Regions from separate parts of the Pseudomonas sp. GG8 genome, predicted to be linked through region 2. Evidence: predicted binding sites of a transcription regulator. Region 2 holds the regulator's gene; the other holds the start of a gene.
What was found. The regulator sigma-54, encoded in region 2, starts transcription at its own class of promoters, with help from an activator protein. The targets are predictions, from matches to a motif close to ANTGGCATNNANNTTGCTNT.
Positions count from the first base shown of each region.

Region 1: glnK (P-II family nitrogen regulator) is a predicted target of sigma-54. The motif match lies at 4,812-4,831, and genes of this name have one in related genera.

Region 1 is NZ_JBRIIP010000001.1:5,335,451-5,347,180, forward strand. Features, by position in the region: gene ACVBEG_RS25100 (LysR substrate-binding domain-containing protein) at 1-322, shown strand, start outside; partial or broken gene ACVBEG_RS25105 (Cache 3/Cache 2 fusion domain-containing protein) at 514-1,635, shown strand; gene ACVBEG_RS25110 (methyl-accepting chemotaxis protein) at 1,768-2,490, shown strand; gene ACVBEG_RS25115 (YifB family Mg chelatase-like AAA ATPase) at 2,679-4,172, opposite strand; gene ACVBEG_RS25120 (accessory factor UbiK family protein) at 4,357-4,617, opposite strand; gene glnK (P-II family nitrogen regulator) at 5,037-5,375, shown strand; gene ACVBEG_RS25130 (ammonium transporter) at 5,410-6,750, shown strand; gene ACVBEG_RS25135 (secondary thiamine-phosphate synthase enzyme YjbQ) at 6,929-7,354, shown strand; gene ACVBEG_RS25140 (hypothetical protein) at 7,455-7,781, shown strand; gene ACVBEG_RS25145 (HAD family hydrolase) at 7,849-8,541, opposite strand; gene xerC (tyrosine recombinase XerC) at 8,534-9,436, opposite strand; gene ACVBEG_RS25155 (DUF484 family protein) at 9,439-10,176, opposite strand; gene dapF (diaminopimelate epimerase) at 10,190-11,020, opposite strand; gene lysA (diaminopimelate decarboxylase) at 11,025-11,730, opposite strand, start outside.
Region 2 is NZ_JBRIIP010000001.1:309,224-320,953, forward strand. Features, by position in the region: gene yjgA (ribosome biogenesis factor YjgA) at 34-555, opposite strand; gene pmbA (metalloprotease PmbA) at 663-2,009, shown strand; gene ACVBEG_RS01560 (HPr family phosphocarrier protein) at 2,285-2,557, opposite strand; gene rapZ (RNase adapter RapZ) at 2,574-3,431, opposite strand; gene ptsN (PTS IIA-like nitrogen regulatory protein PtsN) at 3,434-3,895, opposite strand; gene hpf (ribosome hibernation-promoting factor, HPF/YfiA family) at 3,908-4,216, opposite strand; gene ACVBEG_RS01580 (RNA polymerase factor sigma-54) at 4,297-5,793, opposite strand; gene lptB (LPS export ABC transporter ATP-binding protein) at 5,981-6,706, opposite strand; gene lptA (lipopolysaccharide transport periplasmic protein LptA) at 6,706-7,248, opposite strand; gene lptC (LPS export ABC transporter periplasmic protein LptC) at 7,235-7,807, opposite strand; gene kdsC (3-deoxy-manno-octulosonate-8-phosphatase KdsC) at 7,817-8,353, opposite strand; gene ACVBEG_RS01605 (KpsF/GutQ family sugar-phosphate isomerase) at 8,353-9,327, opposite strand; gene ACVBEG_RS01610 (ATP-binding cassette domain-containing protein) at 9,642-10,451, shown strand; gene mlaE (lipid asymmetry maintenance ABC transporter permease subunit MlaE) at 10,451-11,248, shown strand; gene mlaD (outer membrane lipid asymmetry maintenance protein MlaD) at 11,248-11,715, shown strand; gene ACVBEG_RS01625 (MlaC/ttg2D family ABC transporter substrate-binding protein) at 11,727-11,730, shown strand, end outside.

The DNA.
Region 1 (11,730 bases), 5.0 Mb from region 2:
TTGGCGCAACTGGCTACAGCGGATGGGCCTGTCGGAGCAGATCTCGCTCAAGGGCGGCCAGGTGTTCGACACTCTGGAGCTTGGCATGATCGCGGCTGCGCGGGGCTATGGCGTGTCCATGGGGGACTTGTTGATGGTCGCCGAGGACGTCGCGCAAGGGCGTTTAAGCTTGCCTTGGCGCACCGCCGTGGCCAGCGGCGAAAACTATTATCTGGTGTGGCCAAAGACCCGGCCAGGCGGCGAACGTCTGCGCAGGCTCAGCGAGTTTCTTCAAGGCGAGGTGTGCGCAATGGATTTGCCAAAGGTTGAGATACTGACGTGAAAACAGCTCTGGCACAGGCTTTTGAGCGGCTATTCGTCAGTATCCCCGAGTGCAGAGCTCAAGTATTGTTCACGTCGGCCGAATCCGTATAAGTCGGACTTTTAAAAAAGGTTCAACGGACCCCCATTTTTGAATTTTGCTGAGCAAGGCATCGAAATCAAAACGATGCCGCTGTTCGGCCAGGAGCTTCCATGTCTGAACCCCGTGCTCGTATCGCCTCGCAGTTGGGTCTCGCCCTGGCGGTAATTCTGGCCGTGGTCATCAGCAGCAGTACCGTATTCGCGTTGCGCTCGCTGGACGCCGCGAATCTCGCGATTCGTGAAGAACACATGGCCAGCGAAGCACGTTTGCTGGCCGATCAACTGAATACGTTTCACAGCACTCTGCGTGAAAGCACCCAGCGCTTGAGTGGGTTGTTCGAGAAACGGTTTAGCGGTGGCCTGAGCCTGCAGGCAGACAACCCCGTGACGGTTGCGGGCGTGCAGGCACCAAGCCTGTTGTTGGGGGACCACGTCCTGAATAACGACTTCACCGAGGTCGACAACTTCAAGCAAATGACGGCCGGCGTGGCGACGATTTTCGTGCGTAGCGGCGATGATTTTATTCGTGTGAGTACGTCGCTGAGCAAGCAAGATGGCTCGCGGGCCATCGGCACCTTGCTGGATCGCAAGAGCCCGGCCTATGACCGACTGATGGCAGGTCAGGAGTACGTCGGCCGGGCGCTGTTGTTCGAGCATTACTACATGACTCAGTACAGCCCGGTGCGTGACAGCAGTGGCAAAATCATTGCCGCCTTGTTCGTCGGCTTTGACTACACCGGCGCGCAAAATACCCAATTCGAGAACCTGAAGAATTTCCGCATCGGCACGACGGGTTCTCTGGCCCTGCTGGATGAGCAGAATCACTGGCTGGTGGCGCCTGCCGGGGTCAAGGCGCTGGATCAGGCAACGCAAACGTTGGCCGACTTCGTCAAGCGCCCAGGCACAGGTCATTTCTGGAATGACGGCGCGCAAGATTTCTATACCGTCGCCGTGGCCTTTGCGGGCGGCCCGTGGGCAGTGTTTGCGAGCATGCCAAAAACCGAAATCAGCGCCGTGACCTGGAGCGTCGGCACACAATTGGCAATCGGCAGCTTGCTGGCCATGCTGATCGCGGTCGGCGCGGCGATCTGGCTGTTACGCCGCAAGTTGCAACCACTGTCGGATCTGGTTCGTCAGGCTGAAGCCCTGGGCGCGGGCGACCTGAGCGCGCGTCTGAATGTTTCCAGTCACGATGAAATCGGTCAATTGGCGCGCAGCTTCAATCAGATGGGTGAAGCCTTGTCGAACATGGTCGCGCACATCCGCAGCGCGGCACAGGAAGTCAGTGGCCGCGCTCAGACGCTGTCCGGCTTGTCAGGGGGGGCCTACGAAGGCATGGAGCAGCAGTCCGGGGAGATCACCAGCATGGCTGGCGCCGTGGAAGAGTTCAGCGCCACCTCATTGAACATCGCCGACAACATGGGCAGCACCGAGCGCCTGGCGCAGGAGAACGCTCAGCAGACCCGCATTGGCCGCACCTCAATGGATGAAGCCTCGGCATCTCTTGAGCAGATCGCGTCCTCGCTCAAAGGCACGGCCACGGTGATTGACACCTTGGGCCAGCGCTCTCAGGAAATCGGCGGGATCGTCGGCGTCATCACCTCGATTGCCGAGCAGACCAACCTGCTGGCTCTCAACGCCGCGATTGAAGCTGCCCGTGCCGGCGAACAAGGCCGTGGTTTCGCGGTGGTAGCGGATGAGGTGCGTAATCTGGCCTTGCGCACCCGTCAGGCGACCGACCAGATTTCAGGCATGATCGTGAGCATTCAGCAAGAAACCGGAAACGCGATCAGCACCATGGAACAGGGCAACGCGCTCATGCAAGAAGGCCTTTCACTCAACGCAAAAGTCGCAGCCGCCCTGACCCAGATCGACGAAAAAAGCCGCTCCGCAGGCGAACAATTCGCTGCCATCACCACCGCCACCCAAGAACAAAGCAGCACCGCTACCTTGCTTAGCAGCAACCTGCAGAGCATCGCCATGGCCAACAGCGAGCAGCGCGAAGTCGTCTCCCACCTGGCTATCACCGCGAAAGAACTGGACGAACTGGCAGCGGATTTGCGCAAAGAGGTCAATCGGTTTCGGTGATACAAGGTTTGCGTTCACCGAAAACCTCTTTTAGATACGCTGCTGCCGATCAAGCTTTTGTGAAGTGTTTCTCGCTAAAAAGCTTGGCCGCGTAATCGACTGTGCACTGGTCGTGAAAAGGGTTGGCCTCACAAGCCCCTGAGGGCTGTGCCGGCCTTTTCGCGGCTCTTATTCTGCGTGTGACCCCATCAATTACTCGACGGCCGATACTGCAACGCCTCGGCCAGATGGCTGCGCCCAATCGCATCGACCTGTTCCAGATCAGCCAGCGTTCTTGCCACTTTCAACAAGCGGTGTGCGGCCCTGAGTGACAGGGTCAAACGCTCGCAGGCGGTTTCCAGCCAGTTTTCGTCGGCGCTGGACAGCGAGCAGTGTTTGCGCAGGCCCGGTAGGTCGAGAAAGGCGTTGGCGCAGCCTTGGCGCCGTTGTTGCCGCTCGCGGGCCTGGGCCACGAGGGCGGCGGCGCTGGCGGTGTCGTCGCCGGTTTGCGGGGTGGGGTTGAGTGCCGTGGCTTCGCGGGCTACGGTCAGGTGCAGGTCGATGCGATCCAGCAGCGGGCCGGAAAGCTTGTTGCGGTAGCGCTGAATCTGCTCGGTGGAACAACGACAGCGACCGCTGGGCTCGCCCAGATAGCCGCAAGGGCAGGGGTTCATCGCGGCCACCAACTGAAAGCGCGCCGGGAAGCGTACCCGGTCGCGGGCTCTGGCAATGACGATGTGCCCGGACTCCAGTGGCTCACGCAGCACCTCCAGCACTTTGCGATCAAACTCGGGCAGCTCATCGAGAAACAGCACGCCATGGTGGGCAAGGGTGATTTCGCCGGGTTGCGGACGACTGCCGCCACCCACCAGCGCGGCACCTGAGGCGGAATGGTGGGGCTGCCGAAAGGGTCGCTGTGGCCAACTGGTCAGAGGACTCTGGCTGGCGACCGACTGAATTGCGGCGACCTCCAGGGCTTCATGTTCATCCAGTGGCGGCAACAGGCCTGGCAGACGACTGGCAAGGAGCGTCTTGCCGGTGCCGGGAGGCCCACTGAAAAGCAGATTGTGCGCGCCCGCCGCCGCCACCAGCAATGCGCGTTTGGCGGCGGTCTGGCCTTGCACCTCGCTCAAGTCTGGATAGGGTTTGCTCAGGTGCAGCAGGCCGCTGGATTCGTAGGGGACAATCGGGGCCCGGCCATTGAAGTGCGCCACCAGCTCCAGCAGATGATTGACTGCAATCACCCGCAACCCGGACGCCAGACACGCCTCTTCGGCATTGGCCGCGGGCACGATCAACGTATGGCCCTCGGCACGAGCAGCCAGTGCGGCAGGCAAGACGCCCTGTATCGGCCTTATAGCGCCCGAGAGCGCCAATTCACCCAGGCATTCGACATCCTGTAACGCGTGAGCAGGCAGTTGCCCACTGGCGGCGAGCAAACCCAGGGCAATCGCCAGATCGAAACGCCCACCGTCTTTGGGCAGGTCGGCTGGCGCGAGGTTGAGGGTAATTCTGCGGGCAGGGTATTCGAGGCCGGAATTGAGGATGGCACTGCGGACCCGATCCTTGCTTTCCCTGACTGCGCCTTCAGGCAAGCCCACCAGCGTCAGCGCGGGAAGCCCGTTGGCCAGATGGCACTCGACAGTGACGGCTGGCGCTTCCACACCCACCTGAGCGCGACTGAGCACGATGGCGAGAGACATGATCATTCCTTGATGTCTGAAGAACCGCATCCTGCGGGAATTCGGGGGGAAGCTGGGGCGAGGAATCGATACAGGGTGTGAATGGATAGCCCTGTATGGGAGCAATCGGGACGCGTAGTTTTTTTCGCGAATGAATTCGCTCCCACCGGGATTGGACGGTGAGCGTCCAGAAGTCGCGCGGTTGTTACTCTGCCGGTGGCGTCAGTTTCGCTTCCATCTCGGTCACTTTGGCTTCCAGCGCTTCAAGGCGGGCACGGGTGCGGGCGAGGACGGTCATCTGGCTGTCGAACTCTTCGCGGCTCACTAAATCAAGCTTGCTGAAGCCGCTTTGCAGCAGGGCTTTGAACTGGGTTTCGAATTCGTTGCGCGGGACAGGCGTTTCGCCGTTGAACAAGCGAGAGGCGTGGCCACTCAGGGCGTCGAGGAAGGCTTTGGGCGCGAGCATGGTCAGAGTTCCGGAAACAGATGGGCGGCAGTATATCACGCAGCATCTATAGTCAATTCAGATCGCCCCTTCTGCACGCTTTTCGCGCATGGGGACGGGCGCATGCGCACTGTTGTTGTGCGTCCTGATCACCGCAATCGGTGGCTGGGAAAGTGATTGTTGGCCAAGGCCCTGTATTCAATGAGAATTCACGAGATGGCAAGCTTTCTGCTTAGTGGCATATGACCCATGCACTGATGCAGTCGCTGTGACGATTGCAGTGCGGCAGGCGAAGCGGGGAAGTGTTTCGTCAGAAGCGGTTTTCTGGGGTTGATCGGGGCTGTTAAGGCGACCGACACGTTACAAAGCCAGGCACTGCGCTTAGACTTGAGTCGGGTTTGTTTTCCTGGGGCAAGTCCACCAATTCGGGAGAAAGTTTCATGAAGCTAGTCACTGCCATCATCAAGCCGTTTAAATTGGATGACGTGCGCGAGTCACTGTCGGAGATCGGCGTGCAGGGCATCACCGTCACTGAAGTCAAAGGCTTCGGTCGGCAAAAGGGTCACACCGAGCTGTATCGCGGGGCGGAATACGTAGTCGACTTCCTGCCCAAGGTGAAAATCGATGTTGCGATCGATGACAAGGATCTTGATCGAGTGATCGAGGCAATAACCAAGGCTGCCAACACCGGCAAAATCGGTGACGGCAAGATCTTCGTGGTCAATCTGGAACAGGCCATTCGCATCCGTACCGGCGAAACCGATACCGACGCAATCTAAGCCGCCAACCCCAACGCCCCAGGAGTAAAACAATATGACTCTGCGTCAATTCGCAGGGCTAGGAGCCCTGTTGTCCCTTGTAATCCCTGGTCTGGCCATGGCGGCAGACCCAGTGGCTGCGCCTGTCCTCAATTCCGGCGACACTTCCTGGATGATGACCTCGACGGCGTTGGTGCTGTTCATGACCATTCCCGGCCTGGCGCTGTTCTACGGCGGTATGGTTCGGTCGAAAAACATTCTTTCTGTAATGATGCAGTGCTTCGCGATTACCGGTCTGATCAGTATTCTGTGGGTCATCTACGGCTACAGCATTGCATTCGATACGACGGGGATGGAGGTGGGCGTCGTCAACTTCAATTCCATCTTCGGCAGCCTGGGCAAGGCATTCCTCGCTGGCGTGACGCCATCGAGCATCACTGGCCCGGCAGCGCTGTTCCCTGAAGCGGTGTTCGTCATCTACCAGATGACCTTCGCCATCATCACCCCGGCGTTGATCGTCGGAGCATTCGCTGAACGGATGAAATTCTCCGCCATGCTGGTCTTCATGGGTATCTGGTTCACGCTGGTCTATGCGCCAATCGCGCACATGGTCTGGAGTGGTCCGGGCGCACTGTTGGGTGATTGGGGCGTTCTCGACTTCGCTGGCGGCACCGTGGTTCACATCAACGCCGGTGTAGCGGGCCTGGTTGCCTGTCTGGTACTGGGCAAACGTAAAGGCTTTCCGACCACCCCAATGGCTCCGCACAATCTGGGTTACACCCTGATCGGCGCGGCAATGCTTTGGGTAGGTTGGTTCGGCTTCAACGCCGGCTCCGCTGCTGCGGCCAACGGCACTGCCGGTATGGCAATGCTCGTGACCCAGATTGCGACCGCTGCTGCCGCACTGGGCTGGATGTTCGCTGAATGGCTGACCCACGGTAAGCCAAGTGCTCTGGGCATCGCTTCGGGTGTAGTTGCCGGTCTGGTTGCCATTACCCCTGCCGCCGGTACTGTTGGGCCAATGGGCTCCCTGGTGATCGGCCTGGCTGCTGGCGTGGTCTGCTTTTTCTGCGCTACAACCCTGAAACGCAAGCTGGGCTATGACGACTCCCTGGACGCTTTCGGTGTGCACGGTATCGGCGGTATCCTCGGCGCGATCCTGACCGGTGTATTCGCTGCACCTTCGATGGGTGGCTTCAATGCGGCAACCACCGACATTGCGGCACAGGTCTGGATCCAGTGCAAAGGCGTAGGCTTCACGATCATCTACACCGCGATTGTGACCTACGTCATTCTCAAGGTCCTGGACATGGTCATGGGTCTGCGTGTGACTGACGAGGAAGAAGCTGTCGGCCTCGACCTTGCGCTGCACAACGAACGTGGCTACAACCTGTAAGTCGACACACAAAAATTGCCCGGGCGACCGGGCATTTTTTTGTCTGAAGTTTGTCGATACACACAGGATAGAGAGGGTTATTTGCTTTTGGGCGGCGGCTTACACAAAAGGTGGTCTATTACGCGCTTTGTTTTTTCTTCCAGCGCGTTAGAATGCGCGCCGAAGCGTGGAGAACTGTATGTGGCAACAGACGCTGATTACTCTGCGAGCAAAGCCTCGCGGGTTTCATCTGGTAACCGACGAGATACTGGCAGGCCTGCCTGAGCTGCGCACTTGTCGGATCGGTCTATTGCATCTGTGGCTACAGCATACCTCGGCCTCGTTGACCATCAACGAGAATGCCGACCCGGCTGTGCGTCGTGATTTCGAGCGTTTTTTCAATCGTCTGGTGCCCCAGGGTATGGACGTATATGAACATGACGACGAAGGCCCCGATGACCTGCCGGCGCACTTCAAGGCCAGTTTGCTTGGCTGCCAGTTGAGTTTGCCGGTCACGGCGGGGCGATTGGCGCTGGGCACCTGGCAAGGTGTTTATCTGGGTGAGCATCGTGACGTTAGCGGTGCTCGCAGAGTCCTCGCCACCTTGTACGGTGATGAGGCATGACCACTGATTTTCAGCGGTCGTTGATTTTTTTCCGGCAGCCTTCGACAGTGGGCGTAGCTGGGCTATAACTAATCTGCTTTCGCAAGTCATGAGGTAGAACATGAGCGACGATGACAACGATGAAATGGTAGACGATCTGGAAGGTGAAGAGGACGGTGAGGAGCTCGCTGCTGCTGCCGAAGACGATGGCGCCGACGCTGATGACAGCATCGAAGCCTCGGTCACTCCCACCAAGGGTAAAGCCAAGGCCGCTGTCTCGGTGGATGAACTGCCGAGCGTAGAAGCCAAGAACAAAGAGCGCGACGCTCTGGCCCGTGCGATGGAAGAGTTCCTCTCCAAAGGCGGCAAGGTTGTCGAGGTGGAGCCCAACGTCGTTGCCGATCCGCCGAAGAAGCCTGACAACAAGTACGGTAGCCGACCTATCTAAACGGTCGTTTATCGAACAAAAAAAAGCCCGCTGTCGCCGCGGGCTTTTTCTTGTCTGAAAATTGCTCTCAGCCCCAACTCGCCAACAATTCCGGCAATTGCATCAGGCTTTGAATCTCGGCGTCAGGCTGCCTGTCGGCTTCCCAAGCTTTGCCTGTGGGATTGAACCAGATGGCGCGAAACCCAACCTGCTGCGCCCCTGCGATATCGTCGCCGGGGTGGTCGCCGATGTGCACGGCTGCGCTGGCATCGACCTTGCCGCGCTTCAGCGCTTCAAGGAACGGGGCCGGGTCGGGTTTGCCGATGCCCAGCTCTTCGGCACACAGGGCGAACGCGAAATAATCAGCCAACCCCAGGCGGCGGATGTCGGCATTGCCGTTAGTCACAACCCCCAGGGTGTAGGTTTTGGCGAGAATTTCCAGCGTCGGCTGAGCCTCGGGGAATATCTCGATTTGATGCCGTGCGTGCAGGAAGACTTCGAAGCTTTTGTCGGCCAATTCCTGCGCGTGGGCATGTGCGTAGCCAGCATCCTCCAGCGCATGAAACAGCACGCGTCGACGCAGCGCGCTGATTCGGTGCTTGAGCGTGGGGTCGGCCTCGACCAGTCGTGCGCGTATGGCCCACAGATGCTCCACCGGCACCGGGCCGAGATTCGGCGCGTGTTCGGCCAGCCAGTCACGCAGCACGGCTTCGGCGCTGACAATCACCGGCGCGGTGTCCCACAGGGTGTCATCGAGGTCGAAGGTAATCAGTTTAATCATGATCGGTGCCCTTGCTGCGTTTGGCCCTGGGATGGGCGCTGTCGTAAACCGTGGCCAGATGCTGGAAGTCCAGATGCGTATAGATCTGCGTGGTGGTGATGTCGGCGTGGCCGAGCAGTTCCTGCACCGCGCGTAGATCCTGTGAAGACTCGAGCAAGTGGCTGGCAAACGAATGGCGAAGCATGTGTGGATGCAGATTTTGCCCCAGTTCGCGTTCGCCCGCCGCTTTCACGCGTAGCTGAATTGCCCGGGGACCCAGGCGACGCCCTTGCTGGCCGATGAATACCGCATCGTCCTCCGGATTGGCCAGTGCGCGCAACGGCAACCATATTTCCAGGGCTTCACGAGCCTTCTTGCCCACTGGCAAAACGCGGGTCTTGCTGCCTTTGCCGAGTACTTGAATCAATCCGTCACTCAAATCGAGTTGTTCGAGATTGAGCCCGGTCAGTTCCGACAGGCGCAGGCCCGACGAGTAGAACAGTTCCAGGATCGCTTGATCGCGACGAGCCAGAAAGTCGTCCTCGACCGCGCCGTCGAGCAATTGCAGGGCGCGATCGGCATCAAGGGTCTTCGGCAGGCGGCGCTCGCCCTTGGGTGGCGACAAACCGTTGGCTGGATCGTGATCGCACAGGCCTTCGCGGTTCAAGTAACGGTATAGGCCGCGAACCGCTGACAACAGGCGCGCCAGGCTGCGCGAAGACTGGCCTTGCTGATGCAGACGGGCGATCAGGCTGCGCAGGTGCTGAATATCCAGCGCCGACCAACTGCTTAGCTGCTGTTTTTCGCAAAACGCGAGGACTTTGCCCAGGTCACGGCGGTAGGCTTCCAAGGTATGGGAGGACACTTGGCGCTCACTGCGCAGGTGCGTGCAGTAAGCGTCAAGTTGACTTTCCATGGTCAGCGAACCGAGCGTAGTGACTGGGTGAAGCGCGGCAACACCCGGCCCAATACTTCTGCGATATAGCTGAGAAACAGCGTGCCGACGGAGCTTTTGTAGTACTGCGGATCGCGGCTGCCGATGGCCAGAACGCCATGCAGGCCTTGATGAATCAGGGCAACGACGGCGGTTGAGCCGATTTGTTCGCCTTGTTCGCGGCCGAACAAAAAGGTCAGCTCGTGCTCGCGCAGTGCGCCGCAGACAGTCTTGTCGCCCGAGATCAGGCCACCGATGGCTTTCTGCGCGTCGGCACTGCTGACCCAGCGGCCTACGGGCATGGGGTTGTCGCTGAACAGAATGAGGCTGACGAAGGGCACCTGAAACTCTTCGCGGAGGCTGTCTTCCACGGCGATGACCACTTCTTCCAGGCTACTGGCGTCCATCAACGCGAGGATCAGGCGACGGGTCTTGTCGAACAGTCGATCATTGTCGCGCGCCACGTCCATCAGTTGCGAAAGGCGGTGGCGCATCTCGATATTGCGGTCGCGCAACAGTTTGAGCTGGCGCTCGACCAGCGATACGGTATCGCCGCGCTGGTGCGGGATGCGCAAGGCTGGCAGGAGCTCTTCGTGTTCAACAAAGAACTCCGGGTGATGACGCAAGTAAGCGGCGATAGCCTCCGCCTCAAGGGCTGGCGCTGCGTTGTCGGCAGGTGCTTCGCTGGGCTTTTCGGCTGAAATCTGAGGCTGATCGGTCATCGGATTTGCTCACTCATAGACGAACCTGTCCTTCGTAAACCCGCACTGCAGGACCCGTCATCATCACGGGATGGCCTGGGCCTTCCCACTCAATGGACAAGCGCCCGCCAGGCAGGTCGATCAACAGGGGCGAATCCATCCAGCCCTGACTGATGGCAGCCACCGCCGCCGCGCAAGCGCCGGTACCGCAGGCCTGGGTTTCCCCTGCACCACGCTCCCAGACGCGCAGTTGCGCGCGTTGGCGATCAACCACATGCAAGAAGCCGACATTGACCCGGGCCGGGAAGCGCGGGTGATGCTCCAGCTTCGGCCCAAGCTCATGCACGGGCGCATTATTGATGTCTTCGACACGCAAAACTGCGTGTGGATTGCCCATCGATACTGCGGCAAGCTCAATGATTTGGCCATCGACTTCGACGGGATAGCTCGGCGCCTGTTCGTCGGCCTGAAACGGAATCTCTTCTGGAATCAGGCGTGGAGGGCCCATGTTGACGCTGATCTGGCCGTCGCTGCGTATGTCCAGTTCGATGATGCCGCTTTTGGTTTCCACGCGAATCTGGCGCTTGGTGGTCAGGCGTTTGTCCAGCACGAAGCGGGCAAAGCAGCGCGCGCCGTTGCCGCACTGCTCGACCTCGGAGCCGTCGGAATTGAAAATCCGGTAACGGAAATCGACCTCCGGGTTGCTCGGCGCTTCGACCAGCAGCAGTTGGTCGAAGCCGATCCCGGTGTGGCGATCACCCCATTGTTTGGCGTGCTTGGGCAAAATGTGCGCGTGCTGGCTGACCAGGTCCAGAACCATGAAGTCGTTGCCCAAACCATGCATCTTGGTAAAACGCAGCAGCATGGGGTTACTCCGGCAGCAGGCTTTCGCCAGCAAACAGCTCTGCCACAGTCTCGCGGCGGCGCACTTCGAACGCTTCGGCGCCATCGACCAATACTTCGGCGGCGCGGCCGCGGGTGTTGTAGTTGGAACTCATGACGAAACCATAAGCCCCAGCCGAATGCACCGCCAGCAAATCACCCTCGGCCAGCACCAGTTGGCGCTCCTTGGCCAGGAAGTCACCGGTTTCGCAGATCGGTCCGACGATGTCGTAAGTGCGTGGCTGGCCGTCGCGTGGGCGAACGGCGCTCACGTCCATCCAGGCCTGATACAACGCTGGACGAATCAGGTCGTTCATCGCCGCATCGACGATGGCGAAATCTTTGTGTTCGGTGTGCTTGAGGTATTCAACCTGGGTCAGGAGCACGCCGGCATTGGCTACGATGAAGCGACCGGGCTCGAACACCAGTGCCAGGTCACGACCGTCAAGACGCTCACGCACAGCCTTGATGTAGTCGCTGGCCAGCGGGGGTTCTTCGTCGCGATAACGCACGCCCAAACCGCCGCCAAGATCCAGATGGCGCAAGTGAATGCCGCAATCGCCAAGGCGATCGACCAGCGCCAGCAAGCGATCCAGTGCATCAAGGAACGGCGGCAGGCTGGTCAGTTGCGAGCCGATATGGCAATCGACGCCGACTATATCCAGGTTCGGCAGTTGCGCGGCTCGGATGTAC
Region 2 (11,730 bases):
ATCGCAGGGTGCGACTCATTCGGTGCTTGAACACTAGCGCAGGCCGCGCTTTATGTCGTCCAGGTCGCGGATGTACTTGAACAGTTTGCGGCTGGCGGCAGGTGGCTTGCTTTGGGCAAGTTCATGCTGGGCCTGGCGTATAAGCGAACGCAGTTGCTGACGATCTGCTTCCGGATAGTCGCCGACAAACTTCTCGAGTACGTCGTCGGTGCCTGTGATCAAGCGATCACGCCAGCGTTCCAGACCGTGAAAACGTTCGTTGTATTGGCGAGTGGAGGCATCAAGTTGATCAAGCAACACCAAAATGGCGTCCAGGTCTTGATCGCGCATCAGCTTGCCGATGAACAGGATATGCCGTTTACGCGCAATGTTTGCGGTGTGCTTGGGCGCTTCGGCCAAGGCCCGGCGCAGCGCGTCGGTCAAGGGCAGTTTCGCCAGCAAGTCAGGCTTGAGTGTTGTCAGGCGCTCGCCAAGGTCAACCAGAGCATGAAGCTCGCGTTTGACCTGAGTTTTGCTTTTACCCTCATCGAGGGAGTCGTCGTAAGAATCAACCATGGGGGCAGTCCGCTAATAAACGCCGCCATGATAACCAGTCAGGGGCCACTTGTCCGGCCCGGTCGGTATTCGGCTTGTGCCGAAAGCAGAATTTGATGGAGAAAGTCATGAGTACAGCTCAAAGCGTAGGCCCGCAAGCCTTGCCTGCACTGCAAGAACAGGTCGAGCAAATCATTGCCGAAGCCAAGCGTCAGGGCGCAAGCGCCTGTGAAGTGGCGGTGTCCCTGGAGCAGGGCTTGTCGACCACGGTTCGCCAGCGTGAAGTGGAAACTGTCGAGTTCAATCGCGATCAGGGCTTTGGTATCACCTTGTATGTCGGTCAGCGCAAAGGCTCGGCCAGTACCTCCGCCAGTGGCGCTGACGCTATTCGCGAAACCGTAGCGGCGGCGTTGGCGATTGCCAAACACACCTCCGAAGATGAATGCTCCGGCCTCGCCGACGCTGCGCTGATGGCTAAAGAACAGCCAGACTTTGATCTATTCCACGCGTGGGATATCACCCCGGAACAAGCCATTGAGCGTGCCTTGATCTGTGAGGCGGCGGCGTTCGATGCCGACAGCCGGATCAAAAATGCCGACGGCACCACGCTCAACACCCATCAAGGGTGTCGCGTGTATGGCAATAGCCACGGTTTTGTTGGCGGCTCTGCCTCGACACGCCACAGCTTGAGCTGCGTGATGATCGCCGAGGGCGAAGGGCAGATGCAGCGCGACTACTGGTACGACGTGAGTCGCCAGGGCGAGTTGTTGGCGGACGCACAAAGCATTGGCCGTCGCGCGGCACAGCGTGCGGCCAGCCGCTTGGGTGCGCGCCCGGTACCGACGTGTGAAGTTCCGGTGTTGTTCGCTGCGGAATTGGCGGGCAGCTTGTTTGGCCATCTTTTGTCCGCCATTTCCGGCGGCAATCTGTATCGCAAATCATCCTTTCTGGAAGGAGCGATGGGGCAGCGCCTGTTTCCTGAATGGCTGACTCTCGACGAACGGCCGCACCTGATGCGCGCCATGGGGAGCTCGGCGTTCGACGGTGATGGCTTGGCAACCTATGCCAAACCATTTGTGGAGAATGGCGATTTAGTGTCCTACGTTCTGGGTACTTACTCAGGCCGCAAGCTAGGTTTGCCGAGTACAGCCAACTCAGGCGGCGTGCATAACCTGTTCGTCACCCACGGTGTGGAAGATCAGGCAGCGCTGCTGCGCCGCATGGGTCGCGGCTTGCTGGTCACTGAGTTGATGGGCAGTGGTTTGAATATGGTCACCGGCGACTACTCTCGTGGAGCGGCAGGCTTTTGGGTCGAGAACGGCGAAATCCAGTTCCCGGTTCAGGAAGTCACCATCGCCGGCAACCTGCGCGACATGTTCAAACAAATCGTCGCCGTCGGCAGCGATCTCGAACTGCGCAGCAATATCCGCACAGGCTCTGTGTTGATCGAGCGCATGACGGTTGCGGGTAGCTGATCTGCATTAAAAAAGGCGCTTCATGCTCGCTGCACGAAGCGCCTTAATCTTAATGTACGAGCGGCCTCAATACGCGGCACTGTCACACAGTAAACTCGGTCGAGGTAGGCGCTGACTTGTCTGCGAATAAGCCCGGCACGGGCTTCCGGCAGGTTTGGGTTTGACCCGGGGTCTACAGATTTACGAAAGCTCACCTCTCGTATTCCAATCACATAGATTTTTTTAATAGCTCCAGGCCTGCCCGCGAATGAGTCAATGCGGTCCGTCGCCTGCTGTCACTCGCCTTCATCAAACCGATTGTTGATCAGCTCAATCAAGTCTTCGAGTGCTGCCTGTTCGTCTTCGCCTTCAGTATGCAGGTGGATATCGGTGCCTTTTCCTGCTGCCAGCATCATCACGGCCATGATGCTTTTGCCGTCGACCATGCTGTCGGGCGCGCGACCTACTCTGATCTGGCAGGGGAATCTTCCGGCGACGCCGACGAATTTAGCGGCGGCGCGCGCGTGCAAGCCAAGCTTGTTGATGATAGTGATTTGACGAACGGGCATCGCGATGAGGGTCCTTTCAGCTGAGGTCGCGGTGGCGGACCTGAACGTTCTTGAGGGATTGTTGCAAGACCTGACCCAGGCGCTCGGTCAGGTAGACAGAGCGGTGGTGCCCGCCGGTGCAGCCAATGGCAATAGTCACGTAGGCGCGGTTGCTGGCTGCAAAGCGTGGCAACCATTTGTTCAGGTACGCGTAGATGTCCTGGAACATCTCTTCTACATCCGGCTGTGCCGCCAAATAATCGGCTACGGGCTGGTCGAGCCCGGACAGTTCGCGCAACTCCGGCTTCCAGTAGGGATTGGGCAGGCAGCGCACATCGAATACCAGATCAGCATCTACTGGCATGCCACGTTTGAAACCAAACGACTCAACCAGAAACGCGGTGCCTGGCTCCGGCTTGTTCAGCAGGCGCAGTTTGAGCATGTCACGTAGTTGATAGAGGTTCAGGTGCGTGGTGTTGATTTTCAGATCGGCCAGATCGATGATCGGCCCAAGCAGGTTGCTCTCGTCACGTATCGCTTCGGCAAGCGAGCGGTTGGTGCTGCTCAGGGGGTGGCGACGACGGGTTTCAGAGAATCGTTTTAGCAGGGTCTCTTCATCGGCGTCGAGGTACAGCACATCGCATTGGATGTGGCGGCTGCGGACCTCTTCCAGTAATTCGGGAAAACGCGACAGATGGCTCGGCAGATTGCGCGCGTCGATGGACACGGCGACCAGCGGCTGAGCCAGTTCGGTATGAATCAGGGCACGTTCAGCCAGCTCCGGGAGCAGGCCTGCAGGCAGGTTGTCGATGCAATAGAAGCCGTTGTCTTCCAGTACATCCAGTGCTGTGCTCTTGCCGGAGCCGGATCGGCCGCTGACGATGATCATGCGCATCATTAATGGCCGTTCTGCACGTCCAGCACCACTTGATAAAGCGCTTCATCGCTTTGGGCGCTGCGTAGGCGGTCGCGCACATCGGCGCGGTCGAGCATGCTGGCTATCTGGCGCAGCAGCTCCAGGTGTTCGTCGGTGGCGGCTTCCGGGACTAGAAGGACAAAAAGCAGGTCTACAGGCCTGCCGTCGATGGCGTCAAAATCTACGGGGGTGTCGAGGTGCAGGAGGGCGCTGATGGGCATTGGGCAGCCCGCCAGCCGGCAATGCGGGATGGCGATGCCATTGCCGAAACCGGTCGAGCCGAGTTTTTCGCGGGCAATAAGGCTCGTGAGTACCAAGTCCGAATCAAGCTCCGTTTCACGGCCGATCAGTTTGGCAACTTGCTCAAGAACATTTTTTTTACTGCTGCTCGGCACGTTCACGAGTGAACGGCCGGCAGTCAGGATATTTTCAAGTCGGATCATGGGTTGTGGGTGTTAGCGAGCAGTCGCACCTTTCAGGATGTTCTGCTGCTTTTCCTTATGCTTGAGCAATTGTCGGTCCAGCTTGTCAGTGAGTAGGTCGATTGCCGCATACATGTCGTCATGTTCTGCGTTAGCGACCACCTCTCCACCGTGGATGTGCAGTGTGGCTTCGATTTTCTGTTTCAGTTTCTCGACTGCCATCGTTACCTGCACATTGGTAATCTTGTCAAAGTGCCCTTCGAGCTTCTTGAATTTGAGCTCGATGTATTCGCGCAGGGGCTTGGTCACTTCCAATTGGTGTCCACTGATGTTGACTTGCATACAGCGTCTCCTTCGTTGCCAGTACATAAAGAGGCAGGCTTGAATGCCTACCACTGGAACGCTACGGCGTACGGCCACCCTTACATCAATCGCTTGCGTTCGCTTGAAGGTGCTATCCCAAGTGATTCGCGGTATTTAGCGACCGTGCGCCGAGCTACCTGAATGCCTTGTGCCTCCAGTAAACCAGCGATCTTGCTGTCACTCAACGGCTTTTTCTGATTTTCCGCAGCTACCAGTTTTTTGATGATCGCGCGAATGGCCGTGGACGAACACTCTCCGCCCTCTGAGGTGCTTACGTGACTGGAAAAGAAATATTTCAGTTCGTAAATACCGCGCGGGGTATGCATGAATTTTTGCGTGGTCACACGTGAAATCGTCGATTCGTGCATGCCTACCGCTTCGGCGATGTCATGCAGAACCAAGGGTTTCATGGCTTCGTCGCCATACTCAAGAAAGCCGCGCTGGTGCTCGACGATCTGCGTGGCCACTTTCATCAGCGTTTCGTTGCGGCTCTGCAGGCTCTTGATGAACCAGCGTGCCTCTTGCAACTGATTGCGCATGAAGGTGTTGTCAGCGCTGGTGTCGGCCCTGCGGACGAACCCTGCGTATTGGGGGTTGACCCGCAGACGGGGCACGGACTCTTGATTGAGCTCTACCAGCCAGCGCTCGTTGTCTTTGCGCACGATCACGTCGGGCACAACGTATTCGGCCTCGCTCGACTCGATCTGCGAGCCTGGGCGCGGGTTGAGGCTCTGCACCAGTTCAATGACCTGGCGCAGTTCGTCTTCCTTGAGCTTCATGCGCCGCATCAGCTGAGCGTAGTCGCGGCTGCCAAGCAGGTCGATGAAGTCTCCGACCAAGCGTTGTGCCTCGGCCAGCCAGCGAGTCTTCGCGGGGAGCTGACGCAATTGCAGTGACAGGCATTCGCTCAGGTTGCGAGCGCCGATACCCGCGGGTTCGAATTGCTGGATACGGTGCAGTACTGCTTCGATTTCATCCAGTTCGACATCCATTTCCGGGTCGAAGGCATCGAGGATTTCCTCAAGCGACTCGTCCAGGTAGCCCTGATTGTTGATGCAGTCGATCAGCGTGACGGCGATCAACCGATCAGTATCGGACATGGGGGCCAGATTCAATTGCCACAACAGATGGCTTTGCAGGCTCTCGCCGGCCGATGTGCGAGTGGTGAAGTCCCATTCGTCATCGTCGTTGTTGCTGCTGGGCAGGCTGCTGGCACTGGTCTGATACACGTCATCCCAAGCGGTATCAACGGGCAGCTCGTTGGGGATGCGGTCGTTCCAGTCGCCTTCTTCCAGGTTGTCCACCGTCGGGGCGGGCTCCTGGTAGGTAGGTTCCTGTACGTCAGGATTGGGTTTCTCTATGTTGTCGGCCAACGGATCGGCATTGTCGAAGTCGTCGCCTTCTTCCTGGCGTTCCAGCATAGGGTTCGACTCCAACGCTTCCTGGATTTCCTGTTGAAGGTCCAGGGTCGACAATTGGAGGAGGCGGATGGCCTGTTGCAGCTGCGGTGTCATCGTCAGCTGCTGGCCCATTCTCAGGACTAGCGATGGTTTCATGGCAGGGGCTTAACACCTTATTTCGCCGGCGCACATGCGCCATCCACTACAGGGCGCCGAAGCGCCAACTTAAGCAAATTATATGCCTGAAACCTAAGTGTTTGCCTAGAGCGTGATGACAATTAATGTTCTTGTCAGCACTGCACCCTAGCGTCCGTCGCCGATGAAGAGCGAAACACCGCAGAGCTTACAGGCGGAACTCATGGCCGAGGTAAACCTCTTTAACCAGTTGGTTAGCCAGAATGGTTTCTGAATCACCCTCAGCGATCAGTTGCCCGTCGTTGACGATGTAAGCGGTTTCACAAATATCCAGGGTGTCACGTACGTTGTGATCGGTGATCAGTACGCCGATGCCCTTGGCTTTCAAGTGATAAATGATTTGCTTGATATCGCCGACGGAAATGGGGTCGACACCGGCAAACGGTTCATCGAGCAAGATGAATTTTGGCGAAGTCGCCAGGGCGCGAGCGATTTCCACACGACGGCGTTCACCGCCGGACAGGCTCATGCCCAGGTTGTCGCGTATGTGGCTGATGTGGAACTCCTGCAGCAGGCTTTCCAGCTCCTTGCGACGCGCTGTACGGTCGAGTTCCTTGCGGGTCTCGAGGATCGCCATGATGTTATCGGCAACCGACAGTTTGCGAAAAATCGAGGCTTCCTGCGGCAGATAGCCGATCCCGGCGCGTGCGCGACCGTGCATGGGTTGATGGCTGACGTCTTGATCGTCGATCAAGACGCGACCCTGATCGGCCTGGACCAAACCTACGATCATGTAGAAACAGGTGGTTTTGCCAGCACCGTTAGGGCCAAGCAGCCCCACGATTTGCCCGCTCTCGATCGAGAGACTGACATCGCGCACAACCTGGCGACCCTTATAGCTTTTAGCCAGATGCTGGGCTTTAAGCGTCGCCATTACGGAGCCTTCTGCGGTGCGGGTTTGTTTTTCGGCTGGATGACCATGTCGATCCGCGGACGTGGTGCCGTCACCTTGGCTCCGTTGGCGCGGCCGGCATTGACGATTTGTTTCGTCGTGTCATAGACGATTTTCTCGCCTTCGGACGTATTGCCGTCGTTGATGACCTTGGCCTTGTCGATCAGGATGATCCGGTCAAGGGCGGCGAAGTACTGGATGGTCACGCCGTACGCTTGAACGATAGGCTTGTCGACGGCAGGTTTCTGTTCGTAGTAAGCAAGATTGCCAACGGCGGTAAATACGTCGACTTCACCTGTTGGCGTCCGGGTGATGGTCACGGTGTTGCCCGTGATCTTCATGGAGCCTTGGGTGATGATGACATTGCCTTTGTAGGTGGCAATGCCCTGCTTGTCATCGAGTTGCGCATCGTCAGACTGAATATGAATAGGCTGATCGCGGTCCGTCGGCAGAGCCCAGGCGCTCACGCTTCCCAGTGCTGCGCCCAAACCGAGCAAAAAAGGGAGGGTTTTAACGAGCCTCATACTGTCCTCTTACGTTGGACAGCAGGTGCATCCTGCCGTCGTTCAAATACGCTTTCATACCCGTGCCAGTGGATACGCCGCCGAAACCGTCGATTCTAACGGCTTGCTCGGTCTGCGCATATTGCTTCTGTGGGAATACAGTCATTCGACTGCTGGTAATAATCGTTGTCCGGTTTTTTTCGTCAGTGCGTGCGATACGTACTGAATCGATGAGCTCGACCTCGGTGCCGCCGGGAGAGACTTCTCCCTTCTTGCTCTGGACATGCCAGGGAAAGAGGGCGCCGCGATACAGTTGCAGATCTGGATTGGTCAGCAGGGTGATGTCGGAAATCTGCACATGTTCGACCTTGTCGGCGGTCATGTCGTATTGAAGCTTGCCGTCCGGCAGGAACTGCAGGCTGTGAGCATTCATCGCATAAAAGTCGATGGCGGCCGGGTCAACGGGTGCAACCCGCTGCTCCAGAAAGGTTTCAGGGCTGATGTTCCAGTAGCCTGCGGCCGCCAGCATCAGCGCAAGCACGCCCAGAATCAAAAACCGGCGAATCTTTTTACTCAGCATAAATGACTTCTATAAGTAGGCGGCGTGGGCCGCTTCAAGGCTGCCTTGAGCGCTAAGGATCAACTCGCAAAATTCGCGCGCTGCGCCTTCGCCGCCGCGAGCCTGAGTAATGCCGTGTGCATGTTGGCGAACAAAACCGGCCGCATTGGCGACCGCCATGCCAAGGCCAACGCGCCGAATGACAGGCAAGTCTGGCAGGTCGTCACCTAAGTACGCGACCTGTTCATAGCTTAGATTGAGTTGGGCAAGTAGTTCGTCAAGAACGACCAGTTTATCTTCGCGGCCTTGATACAAGTGTTGGATGCCCAGATTCTGCGCGCGGCGCTCGACCACCGGCGTGCGACGCCCGCTGATGATAGCGGTGTGCACGCCCGAGGCAATCAGCATTTTTATGCCTTGGCCGTCGAGTGTATTAAACGTTTTGAACTCACTGCCGTCTTCGAGAAAGTACAGGCGTCCGTCCGTCAGCACGCCATCGACGTCGAAAATGGCCAGTTTGATGTTCTTGCCGCGTTGCAGCAGGTCCTGCATCGTCGCTTCGCTCATTACATAACCCCCGCGCGCAGCAGGTCTTGCAGGTTGAAGGCGCCAATAGGGTGGTCGTTCTTGTCGACCACGATCAAGGCTCCAATTTTGTGGTCTTCCATGATTTTCAGCGCCTCGGCTGCAAGCATCTCGGGGCGAGCTGTCTTGCCGTGGAGTGTCATCACTTCGTCGATGCTCGCCTGACGAATATCGATGCTGCGGTCCAGGGTTCTGCGCAAGTCGCCGTCGGTAAATATCCCGGCGAGGCGGCCATTGGCCTCCACCACGGCGGTCATGCCCAAGCCCTTGTGGGTCATTTCCATCAGCGCATCACGCAGTAGCGTGCCGCACTGAACCTTTGGCAAATCTTCACCGGTATGCATGACGTGTTCGACTTTGAGCAGCAAACGTCTGCCAAGCGCGCCGCCCGGGTGGGAGAAGGCAAAGTCTTCTGCCGTGAACCCGCGGGCTTCGAGCAAGGCGACCGCCAGTGCGTCGCCCATCACCAGTGCGGCGGTAGTCGAGGACGTAGGGGCCAGGTTCAGCGGGCAGGCTTCTTGCGTGACGTAAACATTGAGATTGATTTCTGCGGCCTTGGCCAGCGGCGAATCAGGGTTGCCGGTCAGGCTGATCATCTTGATGCCCAAGCGTTTGATCAGGGGCAGCAAGGTGACGATTTCGGCGGTCGAACCCGAGTTGGAGATCGCCAGAATGATGTCGTCGCGGGTGATCATGCCCATGTCGCCATGGCTCGCTTCAGCCGGGTGGACGAAGAATGCGGTGGTGCCCGTGCTTGCCAGGGTGGCGGCAATCTTGTTGCCGATGTGCCCGGACTTGCCCATGCCGACCACTACGACACGGCCTGTGCCGGCCAGAATCATCTCGCAAGCGCGTACGAAATCCGCGTCGATACGGGCCAGTAAGCCTTCTACGGCTTCTATTTCGAGGCGGATGGTGCGTTGTGCTGTTTGAATCAGGTCGCTGGATTGGCTCATGTCAAAAATCGGTCAGCCTGATGAAAAGGCGGCGATTATAGCGGTAATGGCTCAATCCCTCACGCTTGATCGTCCGACTTTGTCGTGCGCCCAAAATCAGGTCAGGTGCACGCGGAGTGATTGCATCCTTTATAGGTGTTTCGCAATTGTTCGAATTATCTATCTCGCACCGTAACGAAAGAGGCTTCTACCGTGGGCCACGTGCGCGGGCGGTGGTATAGTTCGCCGCCGGTTCTGCCTCCGGACAGCCACAGCGCGTGTCTTGCGGCACGGACCTGGCGTCAGAGTGTGAGGCTGTATCGCAAGGAGTTTAGATGAGTGCCGATAACGCCTACGCGGTCGAGCTGAAGGGTGTCACCTTCATGCGCGGGACGCGCAGCATTTTCAATAATGTTGATATTCGTATTCCGCGGGGCAAGGTCACCGGCATCATGGGGCCTTCCGGTTGTGGCAAGACAACCTTGCTGCGTTTGATGGGTGCGCAGCTGCGTCCCAGCAAAGGCGAGGTATGGGTCAACGGCCAGAATCTGCCGGAATTGTCGCGCAGTGACCTGTTCGACGCACGCAAGCAAATGGGCGTGCTATTTCAGAGTGGCGCCTTGTTCACGGACCTCGATGTGTTCGAGAACGTGGCCTTTCCGCTTCGCGTGCACACCGATTTGCCGGAAGAAATGATCCGCGACATCGTCTTGCTCAAATTGCAGGCGGTCGGACTGCGCGGCGCCATCGAGCTGACGCCCGACGAGTTGTCCGGCGGCATGAAGCGCCGCGTGGCATTGGCTCGGGCGATTGCTCTTGACCCGCAAATCCTGATGTACGACGAACCCTTCGTGGGCCAGGACCCGATTGCCATGGGGGTGCTGGTGCGCTTGATTCGGTTGCTCAACGATGCGTTGGGGATCACCAGTATTGTGGTGTCCCACGACCTTGCCGAAACAGCGAGTATCGCTGACTACCTTTATGTGGTGGGCGACGGCGAGGTATTGGGGCAGGGGACCCCCGAGGAACTGATGAACTCGGACAACCCTCGTATTCACCAATTCATGACCGGCGAACCTGATGGCCCTGTGCCATTTCACTATCCGGCACCGGATTATCGCGACGAACTTTTGGGGAAGCGCTGATGCGCAGAAAGTCACTACTGGAGCGGATTCGTCTATTCGGGCACGCTGCGATCGATAGCATTACGGTGCTGGGGCGCTCGGGCATATTTCTGGTTCATGTGTTGTTCGGCCGAGGCGGCATTGGCGGCAGTTTTCAACTGCTGGTCAGGCAGCTGCATTCAATCGGCGTCATGTCCCTGCTGATCATTGTGGTCTCGGGGGGCTTCATTGGCATGGTGTTGGCGCTTCAAGGCTTCAACATCCTGACTAAATATGGCTCGGAGCAGGCCGTCGGGCAGATGGTTGCGTTGACCCTGTTGCGTGAGTTGGGGCCTGTGGTTGCGGCTCTGCTGTTCGCCGGGCGCGCGGGTTCCGCGTTGACCGCTGAAATCGGCAACATGAAATCCACTGAGCAATTGTCCAGTCTGGAAATGATTGGCGTCGATCCACTCAAGTACATCGTTGCGCCGCGTCTGTGGGCGGGATTCATCTCTCTGCCGTTGTTGGCGATGATCTTCAGTGTGGTCGGAATCTGGTGCGGCTCCTGGGTTGCGATCGACTGGCTGGGCGTTTACGAAGGCTCATTCTGGTCAAATATGCAAAACAGCGTGTCCTTCAGGGATGACGTGCTCAATGGTGTTATTAAAAGCGTAATCTTTGCTTTTGTGGTTACCTGGATTGCCGTGTTTCAGGGTTACGACTGTGAGCCCACTTCGGAAGGGATCAGTCGTGCCACCACTAAAACAGTGGTGTATGCCTCGTTGGCCATATTAGGCCTGGACTTTATTCTGACTGCCCTGATGTTTGGAGACTTTTGATGCAAAACCGCACCCTGGAAACCGGTGTCGGCCTATTCCTGCTGGCCGGGATCTTGGCTTTGCTGTTGCTGGCCTTGCGGGTCAGTGGTTTGAGCGTAAGCGCGACCAACGACAGCTATAAACTTTATGCCTACTTCGACAATATTGCCGGTTTGACTGTCAGAGCCAAGGTGACCTTGGCGGGCGTTACAATCGGCAAGGTCACTGCTATCGATCTGGATCGCGACAGTTTTACCGGTCGGGTGACAATGGAGGTTGAAAAACGGGTGAATAACCTGCCATCGGACTCCACGGCTTCCATTCTTACCGCCGGTTTGCTGGGCGAGAAGTACATCGGTCTCAGCGTGGGCGGGGAAGAGGCGCTGCTCAAAGACGGCGGCACGATCCACGATACCCAGTCGTCGCTGGTGCTGGAGGATCTGATCGGTAAATTCCTGCTCAATACTGTGAGTAAAGACGCCAAATGAGGAGCTTTTCCATGA